One region of the Cryobacterium sp. Hh38 genome, then DNA from elsewhere that is predicted to be linked to it. Evidence: predicted binding sites of a transcription regulator. Region 1 holds the regulator's gene; each other region holds the start of a gene.

Evidence for each region. The regulator LexA, encoded in region 1, represses DNA repair genes until DNA is damaged. The targets are predictions, from matches to a motif close to TCGAACANNTGTTCGA.
Region 2: the regulator LexA is predicted to act here: its motif matches at 2,905-2,920, upstream of uvrA (excinuclease ABC subunit UvrA).
Region 3: the regulator LexA is predicted to act here: its motif matches at 2,495-2,510, upstream of E3T41_RS02470 (HNH endonuclease signature motif containing protein).

What each region holds. Positions count from the first base shown of each region.
Region 1 covers NZ_SOHD01000007.1:199,877-209,683, forward strand. Annotated here, with positions in the region: gene chrA (chromate efflux transporter) at 1-47, shown strand, start outside; gene E3T41_RS03195 (hypothetical protein) at 615-830, shown strand; gene E3T41_RS18890 (sigma-70 family RNA polymerase sigma factor) at 932-1,132, shown strand; gene E3T41_RS03205 (methylenetetrahydrofolate reductase) at 1,555-2,520, shown strand; gene metE (5-methyltetrahydropteroyltriglutamate--homocysteine S-methyltransferase) at 2,608-4,953, shown strand; gene lexA (transcriptional repressor LexA) at 5,061-5,765, opposite strand; gene E3T41_RS03220 (LysM peptidoglycan-binding domain-containing protein) at 6,056-6,469, shown strand; gene E3T41_RS03225 (histidinol-phosphate transaminase) at 6,501-7,625, shown strand; gene hisB (imidazoleglycerol-phosphate dehydratase HisB) at 7,635-8,258, shown strand; gene hisH (imidazole glycerol phosphate synthase subunit HisH) at 8,255-8,887, shown strand; gene priA (bifunctional 1-(5-phosphoribosyl)-5-((5-phosphoribosylamino)methylideneamino)imidazole-4-carboxamide isomerase/phosphoribosylanthranilate isomerase PriA) at 8,981-9,727, shown strand; gene E3T41_RS03245 (SseB family protein) at 9,727-9,807, shown strand, end outside.
Region 2 covers NZ_SOHD01000008.1:160,653-170,459, reverse strand. Annotated here, with positions in the region: gene uvrA (excinuclease ABC subunit UvrA) at 1-2,799, opposite strand, end outside; gene E3T41_RS04125 (PadR family transcriptional regulator) at 2,936-3,544, shown strand; gene E3T41_RS04120 (ABC transporter ATP-binding protein) at 3,541-4,269, shown strand; gene E3T41_RS04115 (FtsX-like permease family protein) at 4,341-7,109, shown strand; gene uvrB (excinuclease ABC subunit UvrB) at 7,232-9,295, opposite strand; gene coaE (dephospho-CoA kinase) at 9,325-9,807, opposite strand, start outside.
Region 3 covers NZ_SOHD01000007.1:45,032-54,838, forward strand. Annotated here, with positions in the region: gene E3T41_RS02460 (gamma-aminobutyraldehyde dehydrogenase) at 1-1,427, shown strand, start outside; gene E3T41_RS02465 (PP2C family serine/threonine-protein phosphatase) at 1,535-2,338, shown strand; gene E3T41_RS02470 (HNH endonuclease signature motif containing protein) at 2,575-4,455, shown strand; gene E3T41_RS02475 (PadR family transcriptional regulator) at 4,608-4,991, shown strand; gene E3T41_RS02480 (hypothetical protein) at 4,988-5,521, shown strand; gene E3T41_RS02485 (zinc ribbon domain-containing protein YjdM) at 5,545-5,898, shown strand; gene E3T41_RS02490 (FHA domain-containing protein) at 5,910-6,488, shown strand; gene E3T41_RS02495 (FtsK/SpoIIIE domain-containing protein) at 6,597-9,527, shown strand; gene ald (alanine dehydrogenase) at 9,524-9,807, opposite strand, start outside.

The sequences.
Region 1 (9,807 bases):
CCCTCCTCGGACTCGCCGCCGGACTACTCGAGCTGGCCACCGCATAGATATATTTCAGGACGCCCCGCGAGCGACATATAGCGAACACAGAATGCCGACACCAAACGGCAAAATCCACATGGTATGTCGATTCGACCGCGGTCTCAGTCTGCGTGAAAAATCGGCGACGTTCTCGCTCCTTGCCCGGACTTCATCACATCCAATCAGGGAGATCAACTTGCCGAGTGATCGTTTCGAGTCCGTCCGGACATGTCTGTAATGACGGACCCTTCAGACTTGGAGCAACACATGAACGCAGCAGACCCACTCGACGTGATGCTTGACCAATCATCACCGGGGACGGTGACGATCACGCCGAGTGTGCAGCGCGATCTTGAGGTAACGAATAGGGCAGCAACACGCGAAGTCGTGGCATTGACTCCCTCTCGTTGGACCACTCGTTTGGTCGTCGGATTCGGCCTTGCCCTGGCGCTGCCGGCGCTGCCACAGCCACCGGTGTTTTCGCGTGGCTGCCCTGGGCTGAGAATCCTGACATGGCCTACGCGTTTGTGCATGTCAGCGGTGAGAGGTGTGGCCGTTTCCGACGCCCAGGTCCAGTGCGCGGTTGTCGCGCCGTGAGCGCCCGTCAGAAGGGCGAAAAGCTGAAGTCCATCCTCGACCAGTGTGCTGGGGACGTGCTGCGTTACCTGCAACGCCGAGTGGGGCCCGACGATGCCGCCGATCTCCTCGGCGACACAATGGTCGTCGCCTGGCGCCGGGTGAACCTTCTTCCCGAAAACGCAGAGGTGCCCGGATGTGGATCTTCGGACTTGCCAGGGGAACCGTCCTGAACCATTCCCGCGGTGAACGACGTCGCCTCGCCCCGACGTAGAAGATTCGAACACGCGGAATATCGGCCTGTACCGCGCCGGCAGCCGACGAGGGCAGCGAAGTGCGGGGCGCTCTCTCGCAACTCAACCCCGCGCTTCGGGAAATCGTTCAGCTCGTCCATTGGGAAGGGTTCACCCTCGCTCAAGCTGCCCAGGTCGTCGGAATTCCCGCACCGACGGCGCGCGGGCGGTATGCACGTGCGAAGGACGAACCGCGAAAACTACGAATCCCGATAGGGGACGTTCTTTGTGCAGTTCTCTAGCTAGGCTAAAACGGCGACGTTAATGGCGTTGACCCACCCCGATTTTAGGGACGAGAAGACGATCGGTTGCTCAGCGCCCGCATGCGAATAGGCGTCGTAGCCGCCGGTCTCCGGCAGTACGGGAAGCGCCGAAATCGGTGACACCGTAGGGGACCAGTCACCCGCGCGGGCTTAACACCTATCCCGTCCGCTGGGCCAGCGGATAGATGCCGTCTGACCGCGCGGATGACACGAACTGTCATATTCGCATCGCTCGACGTTGGTGTTGTTACTGTCTAATCAATCGTTGCCGACGGAATTCATTCCCCGGCATGGAGCGACAGCCGAGCCCGGCATCCGCCCGCGAAGAACCGCCAGCCCGCTGGCGCGTCCGCGGCCACCCGGCCATCACCCGCTGTACTGCTTCTGCCGAATGAGGAACCATGACCACGACAGGAATTTCCGCGTGTAACGCCCGCCCGGCGTTCTCGTTCGAGGTGTACCCGCCCAAATCGGCGGCCGCAGCATCCGCTCTAATGAGCACCATCGACCACCTGGCCGCCGCCGGCCCCGAGTTCATCTCGGTCACCTACGGCGCCAACGGCTCCTCGCGCAACTCTTCTCTGGACGTGCTGCGCTACATCAAGGACCACACCGAAGCGGATGCGATGGCGCACCTCACCTGCGTCGGCTCCTCGCACGCAGGCGCAAGCCGCCTCATTCGGGAGTTCCTCGACGCCGGCATACGCAGCTTTCTGGCCATTCGCGGCGACGCACCGCAGGGTGCGGTCGAAGGCGACAACACTTTTCTCGGCGATCTGCACAGCGCGGGGGAGCTGGTGCAGCTCATTCACCGCGTGCAGACCGAACGGGTGCCGTATATCGAAACGGTGATTCCGGGCCTGCCCGGCGCCCGCGGGGTGAAAACGGAACGCAGCAAGGTGCGCATCGGGGTCGCGGCCTTTCCGAACGGACATCCCAACTCCCGGTCGGTCAGCCAGGACATCGACACCCTGCTGGCCAAGCAAGCAGCTGGTGCCAACCTCGCCATCACCCAACTCTTCTTCCACGCCGACGACTACCTGAGCTTCATCCAGCGGGCTCGCTCGGCCGGGGTGCTCTTTCCCATTCTTCCCGGCATCATGCCGGTGACCAGCCCCAACCGGTTGCGCCGAATTCTGCAGCTCTCCGGGGAGAAGCTGCCGGCCGACCTGTCCATCGACCTTGAAGTCGAACCGACCGAGGAAGGGCAGCGCCAGATCGGCATCGACTACGCCGTGCGCCTCGGGCAGGATGTGTTTGCGGGCGGCGCCCCCGGACTCCACCTCTACGCCTTCAACCAACACGACACAGTGCTGCAGGTTCTCGAGGGGTGTGGGGCACTTCCGGTGCCGGCAGTAATGCTTTAGGCCTCACGCCCGCTTCAGCGTGTAGGCCCCGAACTCGTTCGTTATTTTGCACCATTCCAACGACCAATCTCCAGTGAAGGAATCTCCATGCCCATTTCACCCGCATTTCCCACCGGTACCATCCTCGGCTACCCGCGTATCGGTCGCCGGCGCGAGCTCAAGAAGGCCGTGGAAGCGTTCTGGTCTGGGGCGATCGACGCGGTCGCTGTGGAGAGCGTGGCCGCCGAACTGCGCTCGGCCACCCGGGAACGGCTCGTTGACCTCGGGCTCGGCCGCGCCGACTCGTCGATCCCCGAGTCGTTCTCGTACTACGACCAGGTGCTGGACACCATTGTCGCCGTTGGAGCGATTCCCACCCGGTTTGCCTCGCTCGTCGGTGCTGATGGAACCATCGACCTGGCCGGGTATTTCACCCTGGCCCGCGGCGAGGGCGAGAACCTGCCGCTTGAGATGACCAAGTGGTTCGACTCGAACTACCACTACCTCGTGCCCGAGATTGGCCCGGAGACCGTGTTCTCGTTGGCCGGTGACCGCATCGTGCGCGAGTTTCTCGAGGCCAAGGCGGCCGGCTTCCTCACCCGTCCGGTGCTCGTCGGTCCGGTCACCTTTCTACTGCTCAGCAAGGCCAGCGATGAGGCGCCGGCCGGGTTCTCCCCGTTGTCCCGGCTCGACGACCTCCTTCCTGTCTACGCAGCGCTGGTATCGCGGCTAGCGGATGCCGGCGCCGACTGGGTGCAACTCGACGAGCCGGGACTGGTCAGCGAATCGATCGATGTGCCACGCGGGGACACGCTGGCGGCGGTCGCATCCGCTTATGGCGTGCTCGGTCGGCTCAGTGGCCGCCCCGCCCTGTTTGTCGCGGCGCCCTACGGCAGTCTCGATGATGCCCTGCCGGTTCTTGCCGGCACTACCGTCGAGGCGATCGGCCTCGACCTGGTTCGGGGCACCCTGCCGCAGGCGGTGCCCGGGCTGGCCGCCAAGACCCTCGTTGCCGGGGTGATTGACGGGCATAACATCTGGCGCGGCGACCTGGCGGGCGCCTTCGAGCGCGCCGAGAGCGTGCGCGCGCTGTCCGACTCCGTCACCGTATCCACCTCAACGTCGCTGCTGCACGTGCCGCACGACGTGCTCGATGAGACCTCGTTGCCGGTCGACCTGGCCAGCTGGCTGGCCTTTGCCGACCAGAAGGTGGGCCAGGTTGCCACCCTCGCGTTCGGCCTCGCTGCGGGGCGGGCGGCCATTGCCATTCCGCTCGCGGATGCCGCTGCCGCGCTGACCGCGCGTCTCGCCGCTCCGGGGGTGCGCGACGGTTCGGTGCGAGCGCGTTCGGCCGCACTCACCGACGCCGATTTCACCCGTGGTGCCTACGCCGATCGCCTGACTGCTCAGAATGCTGCGCTGCAGCTGCCGTCGCTGCCCACGACCACGATCGGATCCTTCCCGCAGACCGCAGACATTCGCCGGGCACGCGCCCAGTTTCTCAAAGGAAACCTGCCAGCCGATGACTACCGCGACCTGATGCGCGCCGAGATCGGCCGCGTCGTTGCCCTGCAGGAAGAGATCGGACTCGACGTGCTCGTGCACGGGGAACCCGAGCGCAACGACATGGTGCAGTACTTTGCTGAGAACCTCGACGGGTTCGCCGTGACCGAGAACGGCTGGGTGCAGTCCTACGGCAGCCGCTGCACCCGGCCATCCATTCTGTGGGGCGACGTCTCGCGCCCGGCCCCGATCACGGTGGACTGGTCGGTGTACACGCAGAGCCTGACAGCCAAGCCGGTCAAGGGCATGCTCACCGGACCGGTGACGATTCTGGCCTGGTCGTTCGTGCGTGACGACCAGCCGCTTGGCGAGACCGCTCGCCAGGTCGCCCTTGCCCTGCGTGATGAAATCGGCGACCTGGAAGCTGCGGGCATCCAGATCGTTCAGGTCGACGAGCCGGCCTTGCGGGAGCTGCTGCCGCTAAAGAAGATGGACCACGCCGACTACCTGGACTGGTCGGTAGGCTCGTTTCGGCTGGCCACGGCCGGGGTCGCGGAAGCGACTCAAATTCACACGCACCTCTGCTACTCGGAGTTCGGCGTCGTCATCGAGGCTATCCGCAACCTCGACGCCGACGTCACGAGCATCGAAGCTGCCCGCTCGCGCATGGAGGTGGTACAGCAGATTGAGGCCGGCGGGTTCAACCATGGCATCGGGGCCGGCATCTATGACATCCACTCGCCGCGAGTACCCAGCGTCGACGAGCTGACGACCCTGCTGGACACCGCCCTGGAATCCATCCCCGAACGCCAGGTCTGGGTGAACCCGGACTGCGGGCTCAAAACGCGTGGCTACGAGGAGACGGTGCAGTCCCTGCACAACATGCTGGCTGCGACCCGGGTGGTGCGCGATCGCCGCGCTGCCGATCTGAGAGCCAGCCTCACCCGGTAACTCACCCGCGTACCTGGCGCCAGCCGGCAGTCTTCAGGCCCGATCACCGGTTAGTGGTCGGGCCTCACGCCGTGCTTCTGCTCTCTTCTTTGCTTGAAGCTGACTCGCTAGACCGAGCGCAATACGGCGACGACCTTGCCGAGGATGTCGGCGTAGTCGCCGACGATGGGCTCGAAGTTACTGTTGCGCGGCAGCAGCCAGGTGTGGCCGTCGCGCTTGCGCAGTACCTTCACGGTGGCCTCGTTGTCGAGCATGGCCGCCACGATCTCGCCGTTCTCCGCGGTCTTCTGCTGGCGAACGACAACCCAGTCACCGTCGCAGATCGCCGCATCGATCATCGACTCACCGACGACCTTGAGCATGAACAGCTCCCCCTGGCCGACGAGCTGGCGGGGGAGCGGGAAGATCTCGTCTATCTGCTGATCGGCCGTGATCGGAATGCCAGCAGCGATTCGACCGACGAGGGGAACCATCGCAGCGTCGCCGACCTGCACGCCCGGGTGAAAACTGTCCTGGTCGCCGGTTCCGACGTCTTCGGGCGCGCGTTGAATCTCGATGAGTACCTCGAGTGCGCGAGGACGATTCGGGTCACGACGCAGATAGCCGCTCAGCTCAAGCTGGTTGAGCTGGTGAGTCACGCTCGACAGCGAGGCGAGGCCGACGGCGTCACCGATCTCACGCATGCTCGGCGGGTAGCCGCGCGAGCTGACCGAACGCTGAATAACGTCGAGGATGGCGAGCTGGCGCGGGCTCAAACTCTTTCGGCGCCGAGTGCCGCCCTTGTCGCGGGTACCGCCGGTGCTTTGTGTCACGAGAAGCGCTCCTTGAGTCGGTCCCGCGCGGGTTAGAGGACGTCTCGCGGGAATGTCGGTGGTGTCTGGTTGAGTAGCAATCAAGCAATTGACCTATCGAAAGTTTATCCAGTTCTCGGCCTTGAAACAAACACTTATTCGAGTGTGTTGCGTGATTTTCCGGGCAGAGACGAGAAAAAGCTTGCATGTTCGATTGTTCGAAGTTATATTCGGAACATAGTTTCGTATTCGGTCCTCCCGGCCGAGGGCCGAATACGAGACTCGCAGCCCGCCTACCTTGGAGGTTTGACATGACCACAGCATTTGCCCCCGCAGTTTCTCTCCCGCCCGTCACACGTCTTCGCCTCACCCGGCGTGGACGAGTCGTCTTCACCACGCTCGCCGCATTGCCGGTCATCCTTGGCGCCCTCGTATTTGCCGTCAATGGGGGAGCGGCCGGCGCCTCTGGGTCCGCCACCGGCATCGATCTCATGTCGTACACAACCGACTCCGGCATTGTGGCCACGCTGGCCTATTCACCGACCGACGTCGGTTCAGCCCGATTCATTACGGTCGAACCCGGCCAAACCCTCTGGAACCTTGCCGAAGAGAACTTTCCCGCCGCCGACCCGCGCGACGTTGTCGCCGATATCAAGCGCATCAACGCCCTGTCGGTGGAAACGCTGCAGCCGGGCCAGCGCCTGGAAATCCCCGCCAACTCCTAGGTAGTGATGGGCAGCAGTACGGGGCCCTAGCATGGAGAGGGTGACCAGTCTCGAAGATCTTCCCCTCCGCACCAACCTGCACGGCCTGACGCCCTACGGGGCTCCGCAACTGCATGTTCCAGTGGCCCTGAACGTGAACGAGAACACGCACCCCATTCCTGAAGCGGTGGCCCGCGACATCCTCGCAGGCCTGGCCGAGGCCATCCGCTCGGTGAATCGGTATCCCGATCGAGAGTTCACCGCCCTGCGCGAGGCGCTCGCCCGCTACCTCGGCGAAGGACTGACCGCCGAGAATATCTGGGCGGCCAACGGCTCCAACGAGGTGCTGCAACAGGTGCTGCAGGCTTTCGGCGGACCGGGACGCAGCCTGCTGGGCTTTGCCCCGACCTACTCGATGTACTCGATCCTCGCGTCGGGAACCGACACCACCTGGATTGCCGGTGCCCGCGACGCCGACTACGAGCTGTCGCCAGCGACCGCCGTGAGCGAGATCACGCGTACCAAGCCCGATATCGTCTTTCTCTGCTCGCCGAACAACCCCACCGGTACGCCGCTCTCCCTCGAGACCATCGCCGCTGCCTATGACGCGACCGACGGCATCGTCGTGGTCGACGAGGCCTACGCCGAATTCGCTCCGGTCGGCACCCCGAGCGCGCTCACCCTGCTGCCTGGCCGGGAACGCCTGCTCGTCTCCCGAACGATGAGCAAGGCCTTCGCGTTCGCCGGTGCCCGTGTGGGCTACCTGGCAGCCGATCCGGCCGTAACGGATGCCCTGCGTCTGGTTCGCTTGCCGTACCACCTCTCGGCCCTGACCCAGGCGGCCGCAAACGCGGCCCTGGCTCACAGCGTCGAGATGCTCGCGATGGTCGATGACATTCGTGGGCAGCGCGATCGGCTCGTTGTCGAGCTTGCGGGCCTGGGCTATGCCCCGCACCGCAGCTGGAGCAACTTCGTACTGTTTGGGGGAGTAGCCGACCCGCACGAGACCTTCGAGGCGCTGCTGGCTGAGGGTATTCTTATTCGCGATGTGGGCATCGCCCACCACCTGCGCGTGACCGCCGGCACCGAACAGGAGACGACCCTGTTCCTCGACGCCATCGCCCGACTTGGTCGCAGTGGCGGCTCCGGTCAAATTGCGCCCGCCCAAGCCGAATAAACTAGGTCCATGAGCTCACCTGCTGACATTCCCGCGCCCCGCGTCGCACACCTGCAACGGGAGACGAGTGAATCCAGCATCGACCTGTCTCTGAACCTTGATGGCACCGGCGTCAGCGACATCCGTACCTCGGTTCCGTTCTTCGACCACCTGCTGACGGCGTTCGCCAAACACTCCCTGACCGACCTCACGGTGCGCGCCTCCGGCGATATCGAAATCGACGTGCACCACACCGTCGAAGACGTGGGAATCGTGCTCGGCCAGGCCATTCGTCAGGCCCTTGGTGACAAATCGGGCATCTCCCGTTACGGTGACGCTCTCGTGCCCCTCGACGAGGCGCTGGCCCAGGCCGTGGTCGACATCTCCGGCCGCCCCTACCTCGTGCACACCGGCGAACCGGCCGGTTTTGAATTTCACCTCATCGGCGGACACTTTACCGGCTCCATGGTGCGTCACGTCTTCGAAGCGATTACTTTTCACGCCGGCCTGACGGTGCACGTCACCCTGCTTGGCGGGCGCGATCCGCACCACATTGCCGAGGCTGAATTCAAGGCCTTCGCCCGCGCCTTCCGACTCGCCAAGGCCCTCGACCCGCTGGTGCACGGTATTCCGTCGACTAAGGGAGCCCTATGACGAAGGTTGTCGTCTTCGACTACGGAACCGGAAACGTGCACTCCGCGGTCAAGGCGCTCGAGTTGGCCGGCGCCGAGGTCACCCTCACGAGCGACCGCACGACTGCATTGGAGGCCGACGGTCTCGTCGTGCCCGGAGTTGGAGCGTTCAGCGCCGTGATGGCAGCGCTCAAGTCCGTTCGCGGTGACGACATCGTCGACCGTCGTCTGGCCGGCGGCCGCCCGGTGCTCGGAATCTGCGTCGGCATGCAGGTCATGTTTGAGCATGGAGTGGAACGTGGCGTGGACACCGAGGGGCTCGGCGAATGGCCGGGAACGGTCACCGAGCTTCCCGCGAAGATCCTTCCGCACATGGGCTGGAACACCGTCACGAGCGCACCCAACTCTGAATTGTTCCGAGGCATCGAAGAAGAGCGGTTCTACTTCGTGCACTCCTACGCCGCGCAATCCTGGACGCTTGAGGTCATGCCGCCGTTCCCAGAGCCCCGGCTGACCTGGGCCGATCATGGGGTGCCGTTCCTGGCCGCGATCGAGAACGGACCGCTCAGCGCCACCCAGTTTCACCCGGAGAAATCGGGGGAGGCAGGCATCCGCTTGTTGAAGAACTGGATCGGCACGCTGCACAGTTAGCCCGGCGAGCCTAGACTTCACAGTCCCATCCGCATCACAGCCACAGCCCCTGCAATTGGTCGCACAGCGCGACCGCACCAATCAAGGACACCAATGAGTGAGTTCAACAAGACACCGAGGCTCGTCCTCCTGCCCGCCGTCGATGTGGCCGGCGGCAAGGCGGTTCGCCTGACCCAGGGCGAGGCCGGCACGGAAACGAACTACGGTGACCCCGTCGACGCCGCGGCCGACTGGGCCAGGCAAGGTGCTGAGTGGATTCACCTCGTCGACCTCGACGCGGCCTTCGGCCGTGGCAGCAACACCGGTGTGATCAAGAAGGTCATTCGTCAGGTCAAGGGCGTGAACATCGAGCTCTCCGGCGGTATCCGCGATGACGAATCGCTCGAAGCGGCACTGACCACCGGCGTTAAACGCATCAACCTCGGCACCGCAGCGCTGGAAAACCCGGAGTGGGCGGCGAGCGTCATCGCACAATACGGTGAGGCCGTTGCCGTTGGCCTTGATGTACGCGGAACAACCCTGGCCGCGCGTGGCTGGACCAAAGATGGCGGGGACCTCTGGCAGGTCCTCGAACGGCTCGAAACAGCCGGGTGTGCCCGCTATGTGGTGACCGACGTCACCAAGGACGGCACTCTGCAGGGCCCGAACATCGACCTGCTGCGTCAGGTGCTCGACCGCACGCGCAAGCCGGTCATTGCCTCCGGCGGCATTTCGAGCCTTGATGACATTCAAGCGTTGCGCAAGCTTGTGCCGCTGGGGCTTGAGGGTGCCATCGTGGGCAAGGCGCTCTACGCCGGCGCGTTCACGCTGGCCGAGGCCCTGGACGTCGCGGGGGACTAATGGCTCGGGCGCGAAACCTCGGCTCAACGGGAGACCCCTCGGGCCAGCCGGGCTCAGGGCGACCTGGCGACGGGAATGAG
Region 2 (9,807 bases), on a different contig from region 1:
AGGGGTGCCGGTCGCGAGTACCTTGCCACCGCCGGAACCACCCTCTGGGCCGAGGTCGATCACCCAGTCGGCGGACTTGATGACGTCGAGGTTGTGCTCGATCACGATGACGGTGTTGCCCTTGTCGACAAGGCTGTTGAGCACGAGCAGCAGTTTGCGCACGTCTTCGAAGTGCAGGCCCGTGGTCGGCTCGTCGAGCACGTATACACTGCGACCGTTGGACCGGCGCTGCAGCTCGGTGGCGAGTTTCACCCGCTGGGCCTCGCCGCCGGAGAGGGTCGTGGCGCTCTGGCCGAGGCGCACATAGCCCAGTCCGACCTCGACCAGCGTTTTGAGAAAACGGTGGATCGACGAGATCGGCTCGAAGAAATCGGCCGCCTCGCTGATCGGCATGTCGAGCACCTCGGCGATGTTCTTGCCCTTGTAGTGCACGGTGAGGGTGTCGCGGTTGTACCGGTCTCCCCCGCACACCTCGCAGGCCACGTACACGTCGGGCAGAAAGTTCATCTCGATCTTGATGGTGCCGTCACCCGAGCAGGCTTCACAGCGGCCGCCCTTGACGTTGAAGCTGAAGCGACCGGGCAGGTATCCGCGGGTCTTCGATTCGATGGTCTCGGAGAACAGGGTGCGGATCTTATCGAACACGCCGGTGTAGGTGGCCGGGTTGGAGCGCGGGGTTCGGCCGATGGGTGCCTGGTCAACGTGGATGACCTTGTCGAGCTGCTCGAGACCGGTGACCCTGGTGTGCTTGCCGGGCAGCTTGCGGGCGCCGTTCAGCCGATTGGCGAGCACACGGTAAAGGATGTCGTTGACCAGCGATGACTTGCCAGATCCGCTGACCCCGGTTACGGCGGTGAAGGTGCCGAGCGGGAACGTCACCGAGACCTTTTGCAGGTTGTTGGCCTCGGCACCGGTGACGCCGATGAGTCGCTCCGGGTCGATCGGGCGGCGGGTCGTCGGGGTGGCGATGGACTTGCGCCCGGCCAGGTAGTCGCCGGTGAGCGACTTCGTGTTGGCGAGCAGCCCCTCGTAGGAGCCGGAGTGCACGACGTGTCCGCCGTTGACCCCGGCGCCGGGGCCGATGTCGACGATCCAGTCAGCGGTTTTGATGGTGTCTTCGTCATGTTCGACCACGATGAGCGTGTTGCCGAGGTCGCGCAGGGTGACCAGCGTCTCGATCAGGCGACGGTTGTCGCGCTGGTGCAGGCCGATGCTGGGTTCGTCGAGCACGTAGAGCACCCCGGTGAGCCCGGAACCAATTTGAGTGGCCAAGCGGATGCGTTGTGCCTCACCGCCGGACAGGGTCGCCGCGGCCCGCGCCAAGTTGAGGTAGTTGAGCCCGACCCGAATGAGAAAATCGAGGCGCGCGCGAATCTCGCGCAGAACCTGGGCGGCGATGGCGGCCTCGCGGTCGGTGAGCGTGAGCTGGTCCATGAACTCGCGGGCGTCGCTCAAACTGAGCGCGCAGACATCCGCAATGCTCGCGTCGTGCACGAGCACGGCGAGCACCTCAGGCTTGAGCCTCGTGCCCTTGCAGACGTGGCAGTCGACCTCGCGCAGGTATTCCGACCAGCGCTGCCGCTGGGTGTCGCTCTCGGCCTGCAGGTACTGGCGTTCGATGTAGGGCACGACACCCTCGAAGCCGGAGGTGTAGCTCATTTCACGCCCGTAGCGGTTCTTCCATTTGACCCGCACCTCGAAGTTATCGCCGCGCATGACGGCGTTCTGCACCTCGCTGGTCAGGTCACCCCAGGGGGTGTCGAGCGAGAAGTCGAGGTCGCGGGCGAGACCGTCGAGGAGCTTCTCGTAGTACTGGAACAGGCCCTTGCCCTGGGTGGTCCAGGGCAGTACAACACCCTCGGCGATACTCAGGTCCGGGTCGCCGAGCAGCAGGTCTTCGTCGACGGACATGCGGGTGCCGAGGCCGGAGCACTCCGGACAGGCGCCGAACGGGGCGTTGAACGAGAACGTGCGCGGTTCGATTTCGGTCAGCTGCACCGGGTGGTTGTTCGGGCAGGAGAGCTTCTCGGAGTAGTTTTGCCAGGCCTTGTCGCCTTCCTCGTCGAGAAAGTTGATCTGCACGAGGCCATCGGTTAGCTTGAGCGCCGTTTCGAGCGAGTCGGTGAGGCGACTGAGCAGTTCGGGGCCGGCGACCAGACGGTCGACAACAACGGAAATGTCGTGCTTCTGCTGCTTCTTGAGCGTGGGCGGTTCGCTCAGCTGAATCTGGGTGCCGTCGACGATCGCGCGGGAGTAACCGCCACCGGCGAGCTCTTGGAAGAGGTCGACAAACTCGCCCTTCTTCTGCGAAATGACCGGGCTGACCACCTGGTAGCGGATACCCGCCTTCAGTTCCATGAGCTGGTCGGCGATCTGCTGCACGGTCTGCGACTGGATAATCTCGCCACAGATCGCGCAGTGCGGCACGCCGATACGGGCCCAGAGCAGGCGCATGTAGTCGTAGATCTCGGTGATCGTGCCGACCGTGGACCGCGGGTTGCGGTTGGTGGACTTCTGGTCGATCGAGACCGCGGGGCTCAAACCCTCGATGAAGTCCACGTCGGGGCGGTCAACCTGCCCGAGAAACTGCCGAGCGTAGGCCGAGAGTGACTCCACGTAGCGGCGCTGGCCCTCGGCGAAGATGGTGTCGAAGGCGAGCGACGACTTTCCCGAACCGGAGAGACCGGTGAAGACCACGAGCGCATCGCGCGGAATCTCCAGATCTACGTTGTGAAGGTTGTGTACGCGGGCTCCGCGCACACTGAGTTTGGGACCTGTTTCTACCTTGGTAATCGACACTCATTGAGTCTATGCAACGCCGCTGACAGTGCCTGACAGCAAGCATCGCCGAGAGCGAACACCGGCACATCCCAATATTGTTTCAGAGTATGTATATACTCGGTGACTAATAGCCGTTTGAATTGCCGGAGGTCGTATGTCTGTTCGCCAGAGTCTGCTCGCCATCCTGAACCAGGGGCCGTGCTACGGCTACCAGTTGCGGGCCGAATTCGACCGGCGCACCGGGTCGACCTGGCCGCTCAACGTCGGCCAGATCTACAACACCCTCGACCGGCTGGAGCGCGACGGTCTGGTGCAGAAGGCCGATATCGACGCCGACGGTCAGAATTACGTCGAGATAACGGATGCCGGACGGGCGGAGGTCGCCGACTGGCTCGGCTCCCCCGTGGTGCGCACAATGGCCACCCGTGACGAGCTCGCCATCAAGCTCGCGATCGCCGTAACGCTGCCCGGCGTCGACATCGCCCAGGTGATTCAGGTCCAGCGCACCGCCACCATGCGCACCCTGCAGGAACTGACCCGCACCAAGAACGCGACCGCCGACCCGGAATCATCCGAGCAGCTGGCCTGGCTGCTCGTGATCGACTCGCTCATCTTCGCCGCCGAGGCGGAAGCGCGCTGGCTCGACCACTCGGAGCACCGGCTGGCCAGAGCCCGCGCGGCCGGCCTGGCCGCTCCGCTGCCGCTCAACACCGAGGTGCCCAAGCGCGGTCGCCCGGCCAAGACTGCGGCGGCCAACGCATGACCGGCTCCGACATTCTCTTGCAGCTCGACGGAATCTCGATGCAGTACGGCCGCGGCGAGACCGCGATCACCGCGCTTGCGGGAGTCGACCTGTCGGTGCGCCGCGGCGAACTCGTGGCCGTGATGGGGGCATCCGGTTCGGGAAAATCGACCCTTCTAACGGTGGCCGGCGGACTCACCCCACCGACGGCCGGGGAGGTCGTCGTCGAAGGGCACTGGCTGAGCCAGCTCTCGGCCCGCGAACTCGCGACCCTGCGCCGGCGCAGCCTCGGATTCGTGTTTCAGGATTTCAACTTGATTCCCTCGCTGACCGCGCTCGAAAACGTGAGCCTGCCACTCGAACTCGACGGGTGGACGTCAAAGAAAGCGCACCGTCCAGCCCTCGATGCGCTCAATATCGTCGAGCTCGGTGACCGGGCCCAGCATTTCCCCTCTGATTTGTCGGGCGGCCAGCAGCAGCGGGTGGCGATCGCCCGCGCCGTCGTCGGCGGCCGGTCGTTGATTCTCGCCGATGAACCCACCGGCGCCCTCGATAGCACGACCGGCGAGCTTGTGTTGCGGATGCTCCGCTCGCGAGTCGATGCCGGTGCCGGCGGCATTCTGGTCACCCATGATGCCCGCCACGCGGCCTGGGCCGACCGGATCGTCTTTCTGCGCGACGGGCGGATTGTGGACGAGTCGTGGGCATCCGCTGTGTCGAGCCTGCTGAGCGGGCTGCCGGCATGAGCGTTGAGCCGAGTTCGCTTGGCGGGAAGCGCTCGGGTAGTACCCGAATCGCGTTTCGGATCGCCCGGCGAATGGCCCTGCAATCCCGCGGTCGCAGCGCGCTGATCGCGCTGCTCGTGGCGATTCCCGTGCTCGGACTGGTAGGAATCACCACGGTGGACGCGAGCAACACTGCCTCTCCCGCCGAACGGGTCGTGCTCGAACTCGGCTCGACAGAGGCGCGGGTGATGATCGTCGCGTCGCCCGACCCGAAGTTCACCCAGGACCCGCTCAACGACCGCCATTGGGGGCCGAGCGACGAGGCATTCAATGGCGAAGCCGCGCAGTCAATCGAGCCGGAGCCCGTCACCGCCGCCTCGCTGTTCCCAGCCGGAACCCGTTTGTTGTCCATCCGGCAGGCCAACGTCGTCGCCGAAACGAAGGACGGACTCGGCTCCTTCACGGCGGTGCAGGGACAGCCGTGGGATGCGTCCTTCGCCGGAAAATGGGATGTCACAAGCGGTTCCGCACCCGCGAACGACGGCGAGATCATGGTAACCGCCGCCACGCTCGACCGCTTGGGGGCAACTGTCGGGTCGACGGCCGTGATCACCGCCCCCGAGCCCGGCGAGTTCACCATCGTCGGCACGATCCGAAGCGCCTGGCTCGACGACGCGGCGACCTCGTTCTACGGTCTCCCCGGCGCCTTCGACGGGGTCCTGCCCGATGATTCCGACCTGCTGACCGAGTGGTATCTGCCCGACACCCCGCTGACTTGGAGCCAGATCGGCGACCTCAACCCGCGCGGGGCGACCGTGCTCTCGCGCACCGTGTTGCTCGACCCGCCGCCGGTGGGCAGCTATCCCCTGGACGGCACCGTCTCCTTGAGCTTTTTTGATTCATTCCTCATTCTGCTCGGCGGCTTCGCCCTGTTCGAGGTGGCCCTGCTCGCCGGCGCCGCGTTCACCGTCGGCGCCCGAACCCAGCAGCGCACCCTGGCAACCCTGGCCAGCGTCGGCGGCGACAAACGGATGCTGTTTCGCGTTATGTCCTTCGGCGGCGTCATCCTCGGCGCCCTCGGGGCGGCCGTAGGAACGGTGCTCGGCCTGGCCGGAGCGTGGATCTTCATGCAGATTTCGGCGAACGGCAGCGCGGCGCGGTATCCGGGGTTTCACCTGGATCTGCTGTCGCTGCTGATCATCGCGGCCTTCGCCGTTCTCGCCGGCTGGTGCGCTGCCGCGGTGCCGGCCCGGGCAGCCGGGCGGATCGACGTTCTGGGAGCGCTCCGCGGTGCCCTACGTCCGCCGCGTCCGACGCCGCGACGCCCAGCGGCCGGGATCATCCTGCTGGCCCTCGGTGCGATCGTCGCTGTGAGCGGCGGACTGGTCGAGCTCGCCGCGTACTTCCCCGTCTATCAGGCGTGGCTGGCCAATTTCGGAATCGGCCTCATCATCGCCGGACCGGTGATCATGCAGCTCGGAGCGGTGTTTCTCGCTCCGCTGATTCTGCGCTGGGCCGCCGGGCTCGCCTCACGGTTCGGCCCCGGAGCCAGACTGGCGACCCGGGACGTGGCTCGGAATCCCGGGCGCAGCGTGCCGGCCCTCGCTGCCATCATGAGCTGCGTTTTCGTCGCCGCCTTCGCGATGAGCCTCATCTCGACCTTCCAGGTGAACTCGAGCAAGGACTACTACTATTCCGTTCCCGAGGACACGGCCTGGGTAAGCCTGAACGCCTACGTCGACGAACCGCCGTACGGGACGATGCTGCTGGAGAGCGGACCAGAGGTTCGTAACGCCTTGGACGGGGCCTTCCCCGACTCCCGGGCGCGCCTGCTCAGCAGCGTCGCGAACCCGCCCTCATGGGTCAAGACCCCGGCCGACGGCGAGACCGCAACCGGCAGCACAGCCCCCGTTTTCGCGTACCCGCGCCTCGATCCGGGCACGGTGTGCCCGAGCGACGCGACTCGGTCGGAGGTCGGTCATCAGGAAGATCGCACCGACATTCGCTGCCCGACGCCGTACTACCTCGATCCGATGATGTCGAGCATCAGCGAACACATCTGGGTGGGCGACATAGCAGATTTCGCTGCCATTCTCGGCGTGCCGGTGTCAGACCAGTCCCGGGCCACGCTCACCGCCGGCGGTGCGGTGAGCACCTACCAGCAGTACGTGGTCGATGACACGATCCACCTCGACTGGATGGCCACCCTCGACGCGACCGTGGCACCGGCCCGCAGCGTGGCGCTGGCCGGGAGCGTACAGTCGCCGGAGCATCCGCTGCCCTATGCGATCTTCATGCTCACGGAGACGGCCGATTCCCTGGAGCTGGACCATCGACCAACCATGGTCGTCAGCAGCCTCAATGCAGCTCCGACTCAGGCGCAGCAAGACCAGGTGCAGGGGGCCGTCACCGCCGTCGAACCAGGTCTGTTCGTGCAGGTCGAGCCAGGGCCACAGGCCTTCGGCGCATCGTGGACCTGGGCGCTGCTCGCCCTCACCGCGATCATCGCATTGGTCACGGCGTCGATCACCATCGGGCTCGCCCGCGCTGACGGGCACCGGGACAACGCGGTGCTCACCTCGCTCGGGGCGTCTCCACGGGTGCGCCGGGCGTTCGGGTTCTGGCAGGCGGTGGTGATCGTCGGCCTCGGCAGCGTCATCGGGGTACTGCTCGGACTCGTACCCTCGCTCGCCCTATCGCTGACCCGCGATACCGCTGGGCAGTCTCTGCTGCCGTTCACGCCGCCATGGCTCCAGCTGGCCCTCATCGTGGTGGCGCTGCCGGCGCTCGTTGCGGTCGGCGGTGCCCTCACGGCCGGCGGCAACCGCACCCGGTTCAGCAATCGGGCCGCGTTCGACTGAGTCGGACGGGGGCATCCGCTCTGGCGGCACTCGTTTGGGAAGTTGGCACGTGTTTGAACTAGTGCCGGCTTCTCAAACACGTGCCGCGATCCGCAACGGGACCCATGACGGCCCGGGCACGGCTACTGCAGGTGGCCGGCCTTCTCCATCTGGCGCAACTCGCGCTTGAGCTCGGAGAGCTCATCGCGCAGGCGGGCGGCGAGCTCGAACTTCAGCTCGCCAGCAGCCTCGAGCATCTGCGAATTGAGGTCGGCGATGATCGACTCGAGGTCGTTGGCACCGTTCGCTGCCAGGCCGACCCGGCGGTTGGGCGTCGACGACTTACGGCGGGCATCGCGACCGGCCAGAAGTTCGGCGGTGTCGGCCTCTTCGCGGGCCAGGGCCTCGGTGATGTCGCCGATGCGTTTGCGCAGCGGGGTCGGATCGATGCCGTGCAGCGTGTTGTAGGCGACCTGCTTCTCGCGGCGGCGGTCGGTCTCGTCGATCGCTTTCTCCATCGAGGCGGTGAGCCGGTCGGCGTACATGTGTACCTCGCCGGACACGTTGCGGGCGGCGCGCCCGATGGTCTGGATGAGCGACGTGGCCGAGCGCAGGAAGCCCTCCTTGTCGGCGTCGAGGATGGCGACAAGGGATACCTCGGGCAGGTCGAGGCCCTCACGCAGCAGGTTGATGCCGACGAGTACGTCGTAGATTCCGGCGCGCAGTTCGGTGAGCAGCTCAACCCGGCGCAGGGTGTCGACGTCCGAGTGCAGGTAGCGCACCCGTACCCCCGCCTCGGTGAGAAAGTCGGTGAGGTTCTCGGCCATCTTCTTGGTGAGCGTCGTGACCAGCACGCGTTCGTTGCGTTCAGAACGCTTCTTGATCTCTTCGAGCAGGTCGTCGATCTGGCCCTTGCTCGGCTTGACGATGATTTGCGGGTCGATCAGACCGGTCGGGCGGATGATCTGCTCGACGATGCCATCCGCTATGCCCATCTCGTATTTACCCGGCGTGGCCGACAGATACACGGTCTGGCCGACTCGGTTCTTGAACTCGTTGAACTTGAGCGGTCGGTTGTCGAGCGCGCTCGGCAGCCGAAAGCCGTGGTCGACGAGGGTGCGCTTGCGCGAGGAATCGCCCTCATACATGGCGCCGATCTGCGGCACGGTCACGTGCGACTCGTCGATGACCATGAGAAAATCATCGGGAAAATAGTCGAGCAGGCAGTGCGGGGCCTCCCCCGGTTCGCGGGCGTCGATGTGCCGGGAGTAGTTCTCAATACCCGAGCAGAAGCCGATCTGCTCCATCATCTCGAGATCGAAGGTCGTGCGCATGCGCAGCCGCTGGGCTTCGAGCAGTTTGCCCTCGCGCTCGAGCACCTCGAGGCGGTCGGCCAGTTCGATTTCAATGGTGCCGATCGCCCGGCGCATGACGTCGTCGCTCGCGACATAGTGCGAGCCGGGAAAGACCGAGACCGCGTCGAGTGTCTTGACGATGTCACCGGTGAGCGGATGCAGGCTGTGCAGCGCCTCGATCTCGTCGCCGAACATCTCGATGCGAATCGCAAGCTCTTCGTACATGGGGATGATCTCGATGGTGTCGCCGCGAACCCGAAAGTTGCCGCGAGAGAAGTCGACATCGTTGCGCTTGTACTGCATGGCGACGAATTTGCGCACCAACCAGTCGCGACTGACCTTCTGCCCCACCTGCAGGGCGATCATGGCCTGCATGTAGCCTTCCGGCGTGCCCAGACCGTAGATGCACGACACCGTCGACACCACGATGACGTCGCGGCGGCTCAGCAGCGAGTTCGTGGTGGAGTGCCGCAGCCGTTCGACCTCTTCGTTGATTGAGGAGTCCTTCTCGATGAAGGTGTCGGTCTGGGGTACGTAGGCTTCCGGCTGGTAGTAGTCGTAGTAGGAGACGAAGTATTCGACCGCATTGTTGGGCATGAGGTCGCGGAATTCGTTCACCAGCTGGGCGGCCAGCGTCTTATTGTGGGCCAGAACGAGCGTCGGACGTTGCACCTGCTCGATCAGCCAGGCGGTCGTCGCCGACTTGCCGGTTCCCGTGGCACCGAGCAGTACGATGTCTGTTTCGCCAGCGTTGATGCGGGCCGTCAGGTCGGCGATCGCGGACGGCTGATCGCCACTCGGCGTGTACTCACTGACCACTTCAAACGGGTTCACAGAGCGCGTTGGTTCCATACCTTCATTCTACAAAGGCGGTCTGACAGTCAGTCTTGCGCAGCAGAAGACGGCAAGCGGATGCCGTCGGTCACAGCGATCTTGCCGGCTTCAGCCGCGAGAACCCGCTCCCAGAGCGCGTCGACCGGCGCTAGTGTCGCGGCGATGGACCCGGTGTTGTTGATCACAACGTCAGCGATGGCGAGGCGCTCCTCGTCAGTGGCCTGGGCTCCAATCCGCTGAGTAGCTTCCGCCTCGGTCAACCCGCGGAGGTCGATCATGCGCCGAATTCGGGTTGCGGCATCGGCGTGCACGACCACGACGAGATCGAAGGTCACTAGGCCGCCGGCGACAGCCTCAGCCAAAAGCGGAACGTCATAAACCACGATGGCATGCGGATCGGCGGCGTCCGCGGCTGCAATCCGGTCGCGGGTGAGCTGGCGCACCGCCGGGTGGGTGATCGCATTCAATCGTTCGCGTCGCTCCGGATCAGCGAAGATGATGGCACCGAGCGCCGGCCGATTGAGACTGCC
Region 3 (9,807 bases), 150 kb from region 1:
CCGAACTACGCAACTTCATCAATGGCCAGCACTCCGAGTCGACGTCGACGGAACGGTTTGACCTGATCGATCCGGCGACCGAATCGGTCTATGCCTCGAGCCCGGTCTCGAACGCGACCGACGTCGATGCTGCCTACCGCGCCGCGGCATCCGCTTTCGAAATTTGGGGCGAAACGACCCCGGCGGTCCGGCAGCTCGCACTGTTTCGCATAGCGGATGCGATGGAGGCGCGTGCCGAGGAATTCGCCGACGCCGAGTCGCTCGACACCGGCAAGCCACGTTCGACCCTCGTCGACGACGAGATTCTGCTCTCGGTCGATCAGATTCGGTTCTTCGCCGGAGCCGCCCGCAATCTGGAGGGCCGTGCGGCCGGCGAGTATCTGACCGACCACACCTCCTTCATTCGCCGCGAACCGATCGGTGTCGTCGGTCAGGTCACGCCTTGGAACTACCCGCTGAACATGGCGGTCTGGAAATTCGCGCCCGCGCTCGCCGCCGGCAATACGACCGTGCTCAAGCCCTCCGACACGACGCCGAGCGCGACCCTGCTGCTTGCCGAGATCGCCGCGGAGTTCCTGCCGAAGGGAGTGCTCAACGTAATCACCGGTGACCGCACGACCGGTGCGGCCATGATCGACCACAAGACTCCCCAGCTGGTATCGATCACCGGATCGGTGCGGGCCGGTATGGCCGTCGCCGAAGCTGCCTCACATGATCTCAAACGGGTCCACCTTGAACTCGGTGGCAAGGCACCGGTGATCGTCTTTGACGATACCGACATCGAGCTCGCCGTGGCCGGTATCGTCGCAGCCGGCTTCTTCAACGCCGGCCAGGACTGCACCGCTGCGACCCGGCTGCTCGTGCAGGCCGGCATTCACGACGAATTCGTCGCCGCGCTCACCGCCTACGCCAGAGAGAACGCGCGCACCGGTGCTCCCAGCGCACAGGGAATCCTGTTCGGCCCGGTGAATAACGTCAACCAGCTCGCTCAGGTCTCCGGTTTCGTCGACCGGCTGCCCGACCACGCCGTGCTCGAACTCGGCGGTCATCGCGTCGGCCAGGCCGGCTATTTTCACGAAGCGACCATCGTGAGCGGACTGCTGCAGACCGACGAGGCCGTGCAGCAAGAGATTTTCGGCCCGATGATGACCGTGCAGCGATTCACTGACGAGGCCGAGGCGCTGCGCTGGGCGAACGACGTGCAGTATGGTCTTGCGTCGTCGGTGTGGACCCGGGATCACGGTCGGGCGATGCGCTTTGCCAAGCACCTTGACTTCGGTTGCGTCTGGATCAACACCCACATACCGATCGTGGCCGAGATGCCGCACGGCGGTTTCAAGCACTCCGGGTACGGCAAGGACCTCTCGATGTATGGCTTCGAGGACTACACCCGGATCAAGCACGTGATGAGCTACATCGGACATTAGGTGCGGTACGGTGCCAACGGACGGTGCCGTTATTATGGTGCAAGTCCTTCGGTGAACGTTGGAACGGCGGGGCCGGCTTCGCGCCCCACACTCGGAAGGCACTACCCGTGACCCAGATTGGTCAAGGTTCGACCGAATTTCGTGTCGAACTGCCCAGCGTTGGTACGTCGTTAACGCTGGCGTGGGCTGCCCTGACCGACGTTGGTCATCGCCGGGAGGTCAACGAAGACAGCCTGCTCGCCGCGCCACCGCTGTTCGCCGTCGCCGACGGTATGGGGGGGCATTCGGCCGGCGATGTCGCCAGTGCCGCCGTCGTCACCAGGCTGGCCGAGCTGTCCGGAACGCTCGTCGCCGAGGCCGGTTCGATTGACCGCGCCCTCGTGCTGGCCGTCGAGGATATGGCGCAGGGTGTCGGAGTCACCGACCAGGGCACCGGAACAACGGTGACCGGGGTTGCACTGGCCCTGGTTTCGGATGCCGTCAGTTGGATCGTCTTCAACATCGGCGACTCCCGGGTTTATCAGTTGTCCAACGGTGTACTCGAGCAGATCACCAACGACCACTCGGTCGTGCAGGAACTCGTCGATGCGGGGCGCATTACCCGCGAAGAGGCCGACGTGCACCCGCACGGCAATATCATCACCCGGGCGGTCGGCTTTCACGAACCGCCTATTCCCGACTATCGCATTCTGCCGATCCAGGTCGGCATGCGTATCCTGGTCTGCTCAGATGGGCTCACCAAGGAACTGACCTCGTACGGTATTCGTCATTTTTTGCTCGAAAAGAAGCTGGCAGCGGATGCCGTCTCAGCGATGGTCGACGCGGCCCTCGAAAACGGTGGTCGCGACAACGTCACCGCGATCGTGGTCGACGTGCTGGCGGTCGACCCCTACGAGGCACCCACGGACTAATTGGCCCGCGTTCGGGCTTCCAAGCGATCTTTTGTGGGTGCCGGAGCGTGCCTTCCCAAACGTGGCCTGTTTGTGGAACGCGACTCTTTCCGTTGGTCGAGCTTGCCGAGACCGCCGTGGACTGGGCTGAGCCGTTCTCGACAACGCACGGTCGGCCCGAATGCATATTCGCACAGAAATCCAAACATATCTGAGAATCTCTCGACTCTGGCGCATGGTTTTGGTATACTTCTTCTATGAGCCAGAGCGGCGATACTCCCCAGCCGGGCCGTGTCGATCCATTCTTCGCGGCTCACGACTACCCGCCGTCCACACCCGAGGAGCGCGCCGAGTTCGAGGTGTTCTGGGCGCAGTGTCAGGCTGATTGGCGGTTTGAAATTGCCGAGGGGCTCGGAGACTGCGCCCCGTACGAGGTCACCGACCCGGTCGATCCGGAACCGGTCAACCTGGAACCGGTGAGCCCGGCAGCACTGAGCCCGGTGCCTGGCCGCCCGGAGTTGATTGACGGCCCGACCATTCCGGCCGACCTCGATCTGACCGAGGTGTTCGCTGCGGTGCCGCCCGAGCATCTCTTCGATGAGGACCTCCGCGAGGAGTTCCTGTATACGAATTACCTCGCGGACAATTTTCTCCCGGACGATTTCATCCCGGACGGATGCACCGCTGACGAGCGTCACACTGACCGTGGCGAGGCTGACCCGGCTGACGCTGACCCGGTTGAGGCTGACCCGGACCAACCCGGCATGGCCCCTGGTGGCCCCGCGGATGTGCTGAGTCCGTTCCAGCGGCACCAGGCGCAGTTCGTCGACCGGGTGATTTACCTGGAGAAGGTGATCGCGTGGGCGCAGGCGAGTAAGGCTGAGGTCTTGACTGAGGCGTGGGATTACACCACTAACAGTGCTGAGACCGGGTGTCCCCAGGCCGGTTCGCAGCATGAGCACGACTGGGATGCGACCTTCGCCGCTCAGCAGGGCCTGGTCGCCGAAATGGCCTGTGCGCTGCGCATCCCGGCCGGGACCGCGTCTGGCCTGTTGCGGGAGAGCCGGGTGCTGGTGGAGTCCCGGCCCGAGACCCTCGATGCTCTCCGCACTGGGGAGATCTCCCTGCGGCATGCCCAGCGGCTGCTCGACCAGCTCGATTCCGTCTCCGAGCCCGCCCGCGCCGAGTTGGAGGCGGTGTTGCTGCCGCACGCTCGCAAACTCACCGCGACGCAGTTCGATGGAAAAGCTCGCAAGCTGCGGGAGCGGTTCCACCCCGACAGCATCACCGTTCGCCGCACCCGGTGTCTGGCCGATCGCCGGGTGCAGTTCTTCCCCGACAAGGACGGCATGGCGACCTTGTGGTTGCGGGCGGCCGGCGACGACGTGCAGAGTATCTATACCCGCGTCACCGATGCTGCGATCAGTCTGCAGGGCCCCGATGAGCCCCGCACCCTCAGCCAACTCCGCGCCGATGCCGCCATTGACCTGCTCCAGCAGGGCGTCACCGGCAGCGGCCTCGGCGCCGGCCTCACCGCCAACGTCAACATCACCGTCCCCGTCCTCACCCTGATGGGTCAGAGTGAGGAACCCGGCGAGCTCGAAGGGTACGGGCCGATCGATCCGGAGACGGCCCGCCGGCTGGCTGGGACCGCGACGAGTTTTCTGCGCGTCCTCACTCACCCGCACACCGGCATCGTCCTCGACGTCAGCTCCACCCCGTTCCGCGTGCCGGCGGCGCTGAAGAAATACCTGCGCCTACGCGATGGAACCTGCCGCTTCCCCGGCTGCAACCGCTCCGCCGGCCATTCTGACCTTGACCACACCATAGATAAACAATTCGGCGGCCCCACCACAGCCACCAACCTCCACTTCCTCTCGCCCGCCCACCACAACCTGAAGCACTTCTCCGATTGGAAAGCCACCGCCGATCCCGACGGCACCGTCCACTGGACCAGCCCCGCCGGCAAGCACTACGCCACCGACCCCGCCACCCGCATCAACCCACCGCAACAACAACAGGCAGCAGTCCCACCCGAACCACCAGCCCCACCGCCGCCCGACCCCTGGAACACCCCCTCGAACACCGACTGGAACCTCGACTGGAACCTCGACGACTCTAATCCGCTACCGTTCTGACCGCTGAGCGGCGATACTGACCGTGCTTCGCGGCGGCCTCGGCTTCGGTCTCAACCTCATGCAAGACCGCAAACACATCCGTCCTGCACATGTACATTGCTGGCATGCACCGCTATTAGGTATTGCCTACTACCAGTCCTAGGGTAGTAGTCATGACGCCCACACCGAACACGCCGGCCTTGCCGCAAGACGCGCAGTCCTTGCGCGGGGTGCTGCCCATGCTAATCCTGAGCCAACTGCGTCTGGCTGAGTCGTACGGCTATGAACTCGTGGTGCGGCTGCAGAACATTGGGCTCAGCGACCTCTCGACCGGCACGGTCTACCCGGTGTTGTCGCGGCTCGAGCAGGACGGCTCGCTCACCAGTTGCCTGGTGGCGTCCACGGCTGGCCCGGCCCGCAAGTACTACGCACTTAGCCCGGCCGGGGATGCAACTCTCGCGCTGGCGACGGCACGATGGCATGCCCTCATCGCCATCGTGCAGACCGGCCAGACTGCCACCCCCGCAGAAGAACCACTCCGAGAGGATCAGAAATGAACACCCAAACCACCGAGACCCAATCCACGTTCGGAGTCTGGCGTCGCCGGGAGTCCTACCTGTTCCGGCTCGACCTCTGGCTTGAAGAACGCGTGTCCTTGCGCGAACGTCGATCGATTCTGCGGGAGATTCGCGACAATATCAAAGCGGATGCCGCAACCCGCGGCATCGACACTGCGCTCGACTCGCTTGGCTCACCCCGCGCCCTGGCCCGAAGCTTCGCCGAAGACGGCCGCGGCAACCGGCCATCCTGGAATCGGGCAATCTACTGGTTCACCGGCCTGCTGGTGCTCTGGTGGACCCTAGCCTTCGTTTACACGGCCGGCATGCTGTCGGCCCTGATCTCCAGCGGAGCGGAGTCGGCCGAGTCCTACTTCCTCGGGCTGCCGGTATCGGCTTTCAATCGTGAGTCCGGAATCGGCATCGGCTGGGAAGCCTCCTCTGCCGTTGCCTACATTCCGCTGATGGTCATGGTCGTTGCCGCCATCATCGCCGGGCGGCTGTGGCGCGTGCGGATCGGTCGCCGATAGTCGGCCCAGGGCAGTCGCGTATTATGGAACGAGTGAATGAGACCCTGCCTCCGTGCCCTGAATGCTCTAGTGACCTGTCCTACGAGATGGGCGCCCTGCTGGTTTGCCCGCTCTGCGCCCACGAATGGTCGAATGAACCGGTTGAAGAAGAGCAGGAAGCCGTCGTCAAGGACGCCTTCGGTACCATCCTGACGGACGGCGACACCGTGTCGATCATCAAGGACCTCAAGGTCAAGGGTCAGGCACTGTCGATCAAGGTCGGCACCAAGGTGCGCAACATTCGCTTGGTCGACCCGGTCGACGGCCACGACATCGACTGCAAGGTCGACGGTTTCGGTTTCATGCAGCTCAAGTCCAGTGTGGTCAAGAAGGTTTAAGTGAGCCGGTCGTGACGTGTCAGATTTGCGGTGCCTGGCTGCCGGTTGGTGCCATGTTCTGCGGCGAGTGCGGTAGCTCCCGATCGGCCACCGTGGAATCCCGCAAGCGCCCGGATCCGCGCCCGAACGACACGACCATCATCGCGCGCCTCCCGCACAAGGCCACGATCATCTCCGTTCCGATTCCCGCACTCGTGCCCGTGCCGGTGCGCGCGGCCGCCGCAGTGACGAACGTTCCCCCCGCAGCATCGACGCTGCCGAGCAGCGCGACCTTCGTTTTGACCTTCAGCACCGGTCGGAAAGTGTCCGTGCAGGGGTCGGGCCTAATCGGGCGCAAGCCCCTGCCTCAACCCGACGAGATCTTCGACGACCTCATTCGGGTAGCGGATGCTGACCGCTCGGTCTCCAAGACTCACCTCGAGTTCGGCCAGCACGACGGCGAATTCTGGGTCAGCGACCGGGTCTCCGGCAATGGCACCGTCATTCGCCGGCCCGGCGAAACGGCCGAGCCGCTCGAACCGGGACGACGCTACGTGCTGCCGCGCGGCACGCGAGTCGAGATCGCCGACCACTCATTCACCGTCGCCTGAACCGTTAGCCGCGGCGGGTCACTCCTCCACCGGTGACCCGGACGCAGATTACGCACGGATGGCTCTCGCACTGCCCGCGTGAAGCTGATCCTCTGCTCTGATGGTCCTGTGTCGACCGTTGACGAGAACCTCAGCCTGCCGCCAGCGTCGGCCGCGCCGCCACCGGCCGGATTTCCGCTTTTCGCCACCGTGGCGCCACTGGCTGCCGCCGGCCTGATTTGGTCGATCACCGGGTCAGCGTTCGCGCTGATCTTCGCCGTACTCAGCCCGCTCATCGCGGTCGCCAGCATGGTCGACGCGCGGCGCACCGGGCGCAAACGCCGCCGGACCGAAACCGCCGCACAGGCCGAGGCCGTCACGGTGCTTCGGCTGGCGATCACCGAACGCCAGGCCCGCTGGAGGGAGTCCGCCTGGCAGCAGACTCCCTCGGCCAGGGACATCGTGCTCGGCCGTGCCGCTGCCGCGCGCTGGAGGCAAACGGATGCCACGCTCGTCACCCTGGGCTGTGGCCCGGCTCCGAGTGGCATACGGCTGGGCGGGGCGACCTCCCCGAACGACCATCGAGAACTTCGGGACTGGGCCGCGACCATCAAAGACGCTCCGATCGTCGTCGACCTGATGCACGGACTCGGCATCGTGGGTGCTGCGCCCCTTCCCGAAGCCCTGGCTCGGGCGGTGCTCGTACAACTGTGCTTTGCGCTGCCGCCGACCGACGTTGGCTTGGATCTGGACCCCGGCCCCGGGTGGGAGTGGGCAGCCGCGTTTCCACACGACGACGTGTCACCAGCGGCTCGATGCATAGTGCTGCATCAGGCGACGGCGGGAACGCCTGCCCGCACCGCGCGCGATCTCGGCCAAGGGCGACTGTTGGTCGCTGTCGCAACCCGGCTCGACGATCTGCCGCCGGGTTGCGGGACCGTCGTGCGGGTGATCGGTCCCGGCCGAGCGCAGCTGATCCGATCGCCGAATCGGGCGCCGGCCATCGATTTCTTCCCGGAACTGCTGACCCGGGCCGCGGCCGCCGACTTTGCGGTGGCGCTCGCCCGGCAGGCAAGAGATGCCGGCCTCGTCACTTCAGCCGGGGCGATCCCGGTCGGCGTTACCCTAACCGACCTGCTCGCCGTAACCGCCGCCGCCGACCCGTCCTCGGTCACCCCGACCGGCCTGGGTTGCGTGATCGGAGTCGGACCCGCAGGGCCGGTACACATCGATCTGGTGCGAGCCGGACCGCACGCCATCGTGGGCGGCACGACCGGCAGCGGCAAGAGTGAGCTCCTGACGACCTGGGTGGCGTCCCTGGCCGCAGCCCATTCAGCCGACCAGGTGAATTTCTTACTCGTTGACTTCAAGGGCGGTGCCGCGTTTGCGCCCCTCGGCAGGCTTCCGCACTGCGTCGGGCTCATCACCGACCTCGATTCCCAGACTGCTGCCCGCGCCCTGGCCAGTCTGGGGGCCGAACTGCGCTTTCGAGAGCGGATGCTCAGCACGGCTGGCGCGCGGGATCTGACCGAACTCGAGCATCCGCTGCCCCGGCTGGTCATCGTTGTCGATGAATTCGCGACCATGCTGGGGGCCTTTCCGGAGTTGCACGCCCTGTTCGTCGACATCGCTGCGCGCGGGCGGTCGCTCGGAGTGCACCTGATTCTGTGCACTCAACGACCGGCCGGGGTGGTGCGTGATGCCCTGATGGCCAACTGCAGTCTGCATCTGTCTCTGCGGGTCAACAACCGGGCTGACAGCCAGGCCCTGGTCGGAACGGATGCTGCGGCCACCTTGGATCCGAATCAACCCGGCCGGTGCGTGATCGCCACCGATACCGCCGAGCCCGTGCTCTGCCAGGTCGCCTCCACCGGCGAAAGCGACATTCTGGAGATTGCGGCGCGTTTCTCTGGCGGCACCGCACCGCGGCGCCCGTGGCTGGATGCGCTTCCGACGCTGGTGACCGAGGCCGATCTGCGCCGGATCGCCGGCGAGGGTGCTCCGGCTCCCGGCTACCCCCTCGGTCTGCTGGACGAACCCGACAGTCAGCGGTACCGGGTGTTCGCCTACGTTCCCGAGCTCGATGGCCACCTGCTCGTCGTGGGCGGGTCCGGCTCGGGCAAGTCCACGCTGCTGTGCCACCTCGCTCGGGTGGCCGAATGTCCGGGTGATGCCCCGGTTGCCGTGGATCGAGTGAGCGCTGATGTCGAGGCGACCTGGGACGCACTGGAACGGGTGAGCGCGCTCATAGAAAGCGGGCAGCAGACCGCAGCGCTGCCGCGACTGTTGCTGCTCGATGACTTCGATTCGGTCTTGGCGCGCTGGCAGCCGGATCATCGACTTGCCGCCGCCGATCTGCTCACCGGGTTGCTGCGCGACGGCCCTGCCGCCGGCGTGCACCTCGTCGTCGCCGTGCAGCGGCTGACCAGCACGGTTCCCGGACTCGCCTCACTCTGCCCGAGCACACTGCTGCTCAAGCTCCCCAGCGTGCAGGATCACCTCGCCGCGGGCGGATTGTCGGCCAACTACCACGCCACCCTGCCGGCCGGCGGGGGAGTCTGGCACAACACCCGCGTGCAACTGCTGGCGCCGTTGCCGTTGCAGCTCACCCCGCTCGCCCGGTCGACCGCACAGTTGCCCGAACACGGCCCGCTGCTCGTCGTATCGTCATCTCCGGCGCGCACCGCCGCGCGACTGCGCGCTGTGCTGGGGGTGCCGGTGGTGGAGTTGGCGGGAACGACCGCGCCGGCAGCATCCGCCCTGATCAGCGTCGAAACCGGTCAAACGGATGCCCCCGGCCGGCTGGTCGTCGTCGGTGACGCCGAAACGTGGCAGGCGCACTGGACCCTGCTGACCCGGCTGCGTGGTCAGACTGCCGGCAGCCGGGCCAGCATCGTCTTCGATCGGTGCGGCCTGTCGGATTTTCGGATGGTCAGCCACAGCCGTCAGTTGCCGCCGCCGCTGGCTCCCGGGCGCGGACGAGTGTGGGTGCTGCACCCCGACGGTGACCTGACCCGGGCGATCCTGCCAGAACCGGACGGCGGCCAAGTGAGCAGCTAGAGGAGCACCTCGGCGAGCGGCCGGTGCGTCATTCCGTGGGCGAGCGCGACCGGGGCGCTGATCAGGCGGCCGCCGAACACGTTGAGTCCCTGCGCCAGCGCGGCATCGGCGCGCAGCGCGTTCAGCCAACCGAGCGTCGCGAGGGCCCGCACATACGGCAGCGTCGCATTCGTCAGGGCATAGGTCGAGGTGTGCGGCACAGCGCCGGGCATATTGGCGACACAGTAGAACAGGGATCGGTGCACGGTGAAGGTGGGGTCGGCGTGAGTGGTCGGATGGC